Linked DNA regions of Methylomagnum ishizawai. The protein of the gene in region 2 binds, or shares a complex with, the protein of the main gene of each other region. Links are inferred from orthologs where the notes say so. Each region holds a gene or a part of one and is shown on either strand. Other genes may lie near its edges.

What was found. The genes of interacting proteins can lie anywhere in the genome.
Region 1: the proteins of dnaB (region 2) and dnaG are in contact, whole or in part, in a crystal structure (PDB 2R6A), measured with the Geobacillus stearothermophilus proteins. The link is inferred for Methylomagnum ishizawai from one-to-one orthologs. Residues at the interface, in WP_033016901.1 of Geobacillus stearothermophilus: Ser13, Glu15, Ala16, Gln18, Glu91, Leu92, Asp94, Ala95, Val96, Pro97, Thr98, Ala99, Ala100, Asn101, Tyr104, Tyr105, Ile108; in WP_049624496.1 of Geobacillus stearothermophilus: Lys456, Leu457, Leu458, Pro459, Ala460, Asn463, Ala464, Leu467, Leu535, Leu536, Ile537, Ala538, Gln544, Glu545, Asp548, Tyr549, His552.

Annotation. Positions count from the first base shown.
Region 1 is NZ_FXAM01000001.1:4,101,544-4,104,933, forward strand. The notes cover bases 530-3,390. They hold dnaG (DNA primase), read right to left. Parts: upstream 2,898-3,390; coding sequence 1,161-2,897; downstream 530-1,160. Other genes in these bases: rpoD (RNA polymerase sigma factor RpoD), read right to left, coding at 530-1,066; B9N93_RS18450 (GatB/YqeY domain-containing protein), read right to left, coding at 2,937-3,386. In the rest of the region: more of rpoD, read right to left, coding at 1-529. UniProt on the Escherichia coli protein: RNA polymerase that catalyzes the synthesis of short RNA molecules used as primers for DNA polymerase during DNA replication.
Region 2 is NZ_FXAM01000001.1:3,508,870-3,511,774, forward strand. It holds dnaB (replicative DNA helicase), read left to right. Parts: upstream 1-681; coding sequence 682-2,130; downstream 2,131-2,905. Other genes in the region: hldE (bifunctional D-glycero-beta-D-manno-heptose-7-phosphate kinase/D-glycero-beta-D-manno-heptose 1-phosphate adenylyltransferase HldE), read left to right, coding at 1-672; alr (alanine racemase), read left to right, coding at 2,133-2,905. UniProt on the Escherichia coli protein: The main replicative DNA helicase, it participates in initiation and elongation during chromosome replication. Travels ahead of the DNA replisome, separating dsDNA into templates for DNA synthesis.

The DNA.
Region 1 (3,390 bases), 590 kb from region 2 along the record:
CAACGCGCCGGTTGATTTCGCGGATATCGCGGATCGACAGCCGATATTCCCGCTCGACCCCGACCAAACGGGCCTGCGCCGCCTGGATATCCTCGGCATAACCGGCAAGGGCGGCGGCATAGGGCTTGCCGGAATCCAACCATTGCCGGACCAGATCGGGGTCGGTTTCATGGCCGACGAAGCTGGCGAGGAATTCCGGCCTCGGCATCCGCGCCTTCTGCACGCAGCACTCCTGGATGATGCGTTCCTGCCCCCGGACCTTGTCGAAAGCGCCATGCAGGACGTCGGTCAATTCCTTGAAGAACTGCGGGGTCTTCTTGAACTCCAGGAAGTTCTCGGCCAAGGCGTCGCACGCCTTTTGGGTCTTGTCGTGGTGGGGGCCGTATTTTTGATGGGCGGCGAGAGCGGCTTTATGGCGCTTGGCGAATTGCTCCAGCTTTTGTTTCACCAACTCGGGGTCGGGTCCGGTCTCGGCATCATCGTCGGCGAGGATGCCGGGATCGGCTTCGGTATCGGCGTCCTCCTCCAAGGGCGGTTCACCGGCGGCGGCAGGATCGAAGAAATCGGAAATCAGGTCGGACAGGCGGATTTCGCCGGCTTCGACGGCCTCGAACGCGGCCAGGAAACGCTCCATCGCCGCCGGGAACCGCACCAGTTCGTGGGCGGCGAGGTTGATGCCTTCCTCGATACGCTTGGCGATACTCAATTCGCCCTCGCGAGTCAGCAGTTCGACCGTGCCCATTTCGCGCATGTACATCCGTACCGGGTCGGTGGTGCGCCCAAGTTCGGCGTCCACCGATGAGGCCAGGGTGGCCGCGACTTCCGCCGCCTCCTCCTCGTCGTCCTCGCTGAGGACCGTACCATCGGCGATCAGGTCGGCGTCGGGCACGTCTTCGTGGACCTCGATGCCCATGTCGTTGATCATGCAGATGATATCTTCCATCTGCTCGGGATCGACCAGATCGCCCGGTAAATGGTCGTTCACCTCGGAAAAGGTGAGATACCCCTGTGCTTTGCCCTTGGCGATCAATTCTTTGATCTGAGATTGTTGCTGTTCCAGACTCATCAACCCAACCCGCTCGGCTATTTATGGTGAGACTTTCCTATACCCAAATTCCCCATGAGTTCCCAAATCGCACAAACCTATCGCTTGCCTCCCGTTATTTGATTTCCCCCAACAAAGTCAATAATTCTTCCCGCTCCTCGGAGCTTAAGACCGTCAATGGCTTGCTTTGCAGTTCATCGTACCTCTGGGCTTTGAGTTGCTTTTCGAGCTTCAACAGGGTATCGGCAAAGACTTCCGGTATTTTCTCGGGCGACACCTGAGTATCGAAGCCCAGCAGCGCCGCGACGGTCCTGGCGTCCTGGGAATCCCGGAAATACTCCAGGATCGCGCCCGGCGTGAGGCCGGGGTGTTGGTCCAGCAGGCCGAGAATTTGGGCGGCGAGTCGGCCCCCTTTCCCGGTTTGGATCAGGTGCTGGCGGGTTGGTGCGGCGATGGCGGCGGCGAGCTGCGGATTTTGCAGGAGCAAAGCCAAACACAACCTTAACAAGGAAGGTGGGCCGCGCTTGCCGCCGCCACGCCGGGTTCCGACAAGCTTAGCCGAATTACGGGGCGATTCTAACGGCGTCTGGCCGGCCAGTTCCATCAGTCGTTTCTGCATCATTTCGCGCAGTTCGCCGGAAGGCATTTGCTTGATCAAGGGTTTGGCCTGATTGATGAGGCCCGCCTGGTCCCCGGTATTGCCGGCCATGGCCGTGAGGTTCAGCCCTTGCGTCAGCCGCTCGAAGAAATAATGCGAGAACGGCTTGGCGTTCTTGATCCGCGCCAGGAAAGCCTCGGTGCCTTCTTCCCGCACCAGCGAATCGGGATCGTGCTGCTCGGGCAGGATCAGGAAGCGCAATTGCCGCCCATCGCGCAGGGCGGGCAGGCTGGCTTCCAGGGCTTTCCAGGCCGCGTTGCGCCCCGCCGTGTCGCCGTCGAAGCAAAACACCAATTCGCCAGCGTAGCGGAATAACAGGTTGATGTGGTCGCCGGAAGTGGCGGTGCCGAGCGTGGCGACGGCGTTGGGGATGCCGAACTGCGCCAACGCGATCACGTCCATATAGCCCTCGACCACCAGGACGAATTCGGGTTTCCTGACCGCGTTCAGCAACTCATAGAGTCCATAGACTTCGTGGCTTTTTTTAAATGTGGCGGTTTCGGGGGAATTCAAGTATTTGGGCACCCCATCGCCCAGCACCCGCCCGCCGAAGCCCACCACCCGCCCGCGGCGGTCGCGGATGGGAAAGACCACGCGGTCACGGAACCAATCGTAGGCGGTGCCACCCTCCTTGACGGTGACGAGGCCCGCCGCCTTCAGCGTGTCCAGCGGGAAATCCTGGGGCAGGACGCGGTAGCCGGGTGGGGCGTAACCCAAGCGATAGCGTTGGGCGATCTCGCCAGTGACGCCGCGGCCTTTCAGGTATTCGACGGCGCGGGCGGCTTCGGGATGGGTTTTGAGCTGGGTTTGGTAGCAGCGGGCGGCCCAATCCAGCACGGCGTATAAATCGGCGGTCGGTTCCGGGCGCGGCGTGTCGGGTTTACCGGGGCGCGGTTCCTCGGGGATTTTGAGTCCGGCCGTATCGGCCAGGGTTTCCATGGCCTCGCGGAAACTCAGGCGGTCGTATTCCATCAGGAAGCCAATGGCGTTGCCGCTGGCCCCGCAGCCGAAGCAATGATAGAACTGCTTGTCGCGACTGACCGAGAAGCTGGGGGATTTCTCGTTGTGGAAGGGGCAGCGGGCTATGAAGTTGCCGCCCGAGCGCTTGAGGGGAACCCGCGCGTCGATCAGTTCGACCAGATCGACGCGGGCGAGGACTTCTTGGATGAAGTGTTCGGGAATCTTGCCGGCCATCGTTCATGATCCGGCGGGAGGCACGGTGCCCTGCGGCAGTCAGGCACCGAGCAGGCTTTTGACCCTGGCGCTGACCACGGTCATATCGGCCCGGCCCTGCATCTGGGGTTTCAGCACGGCCATCACCTTGCCCATGCCGCCGACGCCGGTGGCGCCGGTTGCGGCCAGCGCGGCCTGGATCAAGGCGTCGATCTCGGCTTCGGTGAGGGCTTCTGGGAGATAGGCTTGGATCACCGCGATCTCGGCGCTTTCAATCGCCGCCAAATCTTCGCGGCTACCCGCTTGGTATTGGACGATGGATTCACGCCGTTGCTTGATCATCTTGTCGAGCAGGGCGACGACCTGGGCATCGTCCAGGCTGATGCGCTCGTCCACTTCGCGCTGCTTGATCGCCGCCATGATCAAACGGATCACGCCCAGGCGATCCTTGTCGCCGCCTTTCATGGCGGTTTTCATGTCGGCTTGCAGGCTTTCTTTGAGGGAACTCATGGCG
Region 2 (2,905 bases):
GCCAAGGAGGTCTACGACGTGACCGGCGCGGGCGATACCGTGATCGCCGTGCTGGCGGCGGGCCTCGCCGCCGGGATGACCCTGGCCGCAGCCACCCCGCTGGCCAACCTCGCGGCGGGCCTGGTGGTGGGCAAGCTCGGCACCGCCAGCGTCGGCCTGGAGGAATTGGCCCAAGCCCTGCCGGGCGGTCCCGCCCAGCGGCGCGGAGCCATCGCCCTGGCCGATCTCTTGCCGGTCCTCGACGCCGCCCGCCGCCAGGGCGAGAAGATCGTCGCCACCAACGGCTGTTTCGATATCCTCCATCCCGGCCATATCCGTTATCTACGGGAAGCCCGCGCCCTGGGCGACCGTTTGGTGGTATTGGTCAACAGCGATGCCTCGGTGCGCCGCCTCAAAGGCCCGGAACGCCCCATCCATCCCCTGGCCCACCGGATGGAAATGCTGGCCGCGCTGGCGGCGGTCGATTGGGTCGTGCCCTTCGAGGACGACACCCCCCGCGCCGCCATCGGCCACATCCTGCCCGACGTGCTGGTCAAGGGCGGCGACTACGCCGATATCAGCGCCATCGCCGGCCACGAACTGGTCTTGGCCCACGGCGGCGAGGTCAAACTGTTAAGCTTCATCGATGGCTATTCCACCACCCGCCTCATCGAAACCCTGCGCCAAGCCTGAACCCTGACCATGGCAGAACGTATCCGACGCAATCCGAATGCCTCCAGGGACGAGCAAGTCGAAGCCCTGAAACTCCCGCCCTTTTCCGTCAACGCCGAGCAAGGCGTCCTCGGCTCCCTGCTGCTGGACCGGCTGGCCTGGGACAAGGTGGCCGATATGCTGGTCGAGGACGATTTCTACCGCCACGACCATAAGCTGATTTTCCGGGCCATGAAGATGCTGGCGGAAAAGCAAGGCCCGACCGATGTCATCACCTTGGCGGAAACCCTGGAAAGCCTGGGCTGGCTGGACGAAAGCGGCGGCTTGAGCTATCTGGCCTCGCTGGCCAAGGAAACCCCCAGCGCCGCCAATATCTCGGCCTATGCCGAGATCGTCCGGGAAAAATCCATCCTCCGGCAATTGATCGCCTCGGGCGCGGAACTGGCCGACCTCGCCTATTTCCCGCAGGGCCGCACCACCCCGGAATTGATCGAGACGGCGGAGCGCACGGTGTTCCGCATCGCCGACCAATACCGGCGGCAAGGCACCGGCTTCAAGCCGATCCGGCCCCTGGTCACCGCCGCCGTGAACCGGGTGGAAGTGCTGTTCCACAGCCAAGGCCATATGACCGGGGTACCCAGCGGCTATACCGACCTCGATGACAAGACCTCCGGGTTCCAGCCGTCCGACCTCGTCATCGTGGCGGGCAGGCCATCGATGGGTAAGACCAGCTTCTGCATGAACATCGCCGAACACGTGGCGCTCAAGGAAAAACTGCCGGTGGCGGTGTTCAGCATGGAAATGCCCGCCGAGCAATTGGTGCTGCGCATGCTGTCCTCGCTGGCCCGCATCGACCAGAGCAAGGTCCGCACCGGCAAGATGGAACAGGACGATTGGCCGCGGCTGGGTTCCGCCATCAACATCCTGGCCGATGCCAAGTTGTTCATCGACGACACCCCGGCCATGACCCCGACCGAGGTCCGCGCCCGCTGCCGCCGCCTCGCCCGCGAGAACGGCGGCCAACTGGGCGTGGTGATCCTCGACTACCTGCAACTCATGCAATCGCCAGGCAGCGAAAGCCGGGTCAACGAGATTTCCGATATTTCCCGCTCGCTGAAAGGCATGGCGAAGGAACTCAATGTGCCGGTGATCGCGTTGTCGCAGCTCAACCGCAGCCTGGAGCAGCGGCCCAACAAGCGGCCCGTCATGTCAGATTTACGCGAATCGGGCGCAATTGAACAGGATGCGGATATCATCCTGTTCATATATAGGGACGAAGTGTATAACAACGACTCCCCGGACAAAGGCTCCGCCGAAATCATCATCGCCAAGCAGCGCAACGGTCCCATCGGCACCGTGAAGCTGACCTTCCTCGGCCAATACACCCGCTTCGAGAACCACGCCCCGACCGTGTATATCGGTGGGAACCCATCCGGCGGCGGCGGGGGCTATCCGCCCAACGGCGGGGGGGAATTCTGACCGTGAGCGGCTCCGCCCACGCCACCTTGAACCTCGCGGCGGTGGCCCGCAATCTGGCGCGGGTGCGCGGTTTCGCACCCGCCGCCAAGGTCATGGCGGTCATCAAGGCCGATGCCTATGGGCATGGGCTGGTCCGCATCGCCCGCAGCCTGCCCGACGCCGACGCCTTCGCCGTGGCCCGGTTGGACGAAGGCCTGGCGCTGCGGCAAGCCGGTATCGCGCAGCGCATCGCCGTGCTGCAAGGCTTCGCCAACGCACGGGAATTGGTGGCACACGCCCAGCACGGCCTGGAACCCATCATCCACGCGCCGCGCCAAATCGATCTACTGGAACAAACCCCATTGCCCGCGCCGCTGGCGGTCTGGGCCAAGCTCGATAGCGGGATGCACCGGCTGGGGCTGTTGCCGGAAGAATTCGACGCTTGCATGGCGCGGCTCCACGCCTGCCCCGCAGTGTCGAAACCCATCCCGGTCATGACCCACCTCGCCAACGCCGACATGTTGCAAGACCCCCTGACCGAACGGCAACTCGCCGTGTTCGGGCAAGCGTTGGACGGCTTGCGGCCCGAACGCGGCATCGGCAATTCGGCGGGGCTGATGGCCTGGACGGGCACACGGGTGGAATGGGTGCGGCCCGGCATCATGCTGTACGGGGTTTCGCCCTTCCCCTACCGTACCGGCCCGGACGACGGGCTCGAACCCGTCATGACCTTCCGCACCCGGTTGATCGCCATCAAACAACTCCGGGCGGGCGACGCCGTGGGTTATGGCGGCGA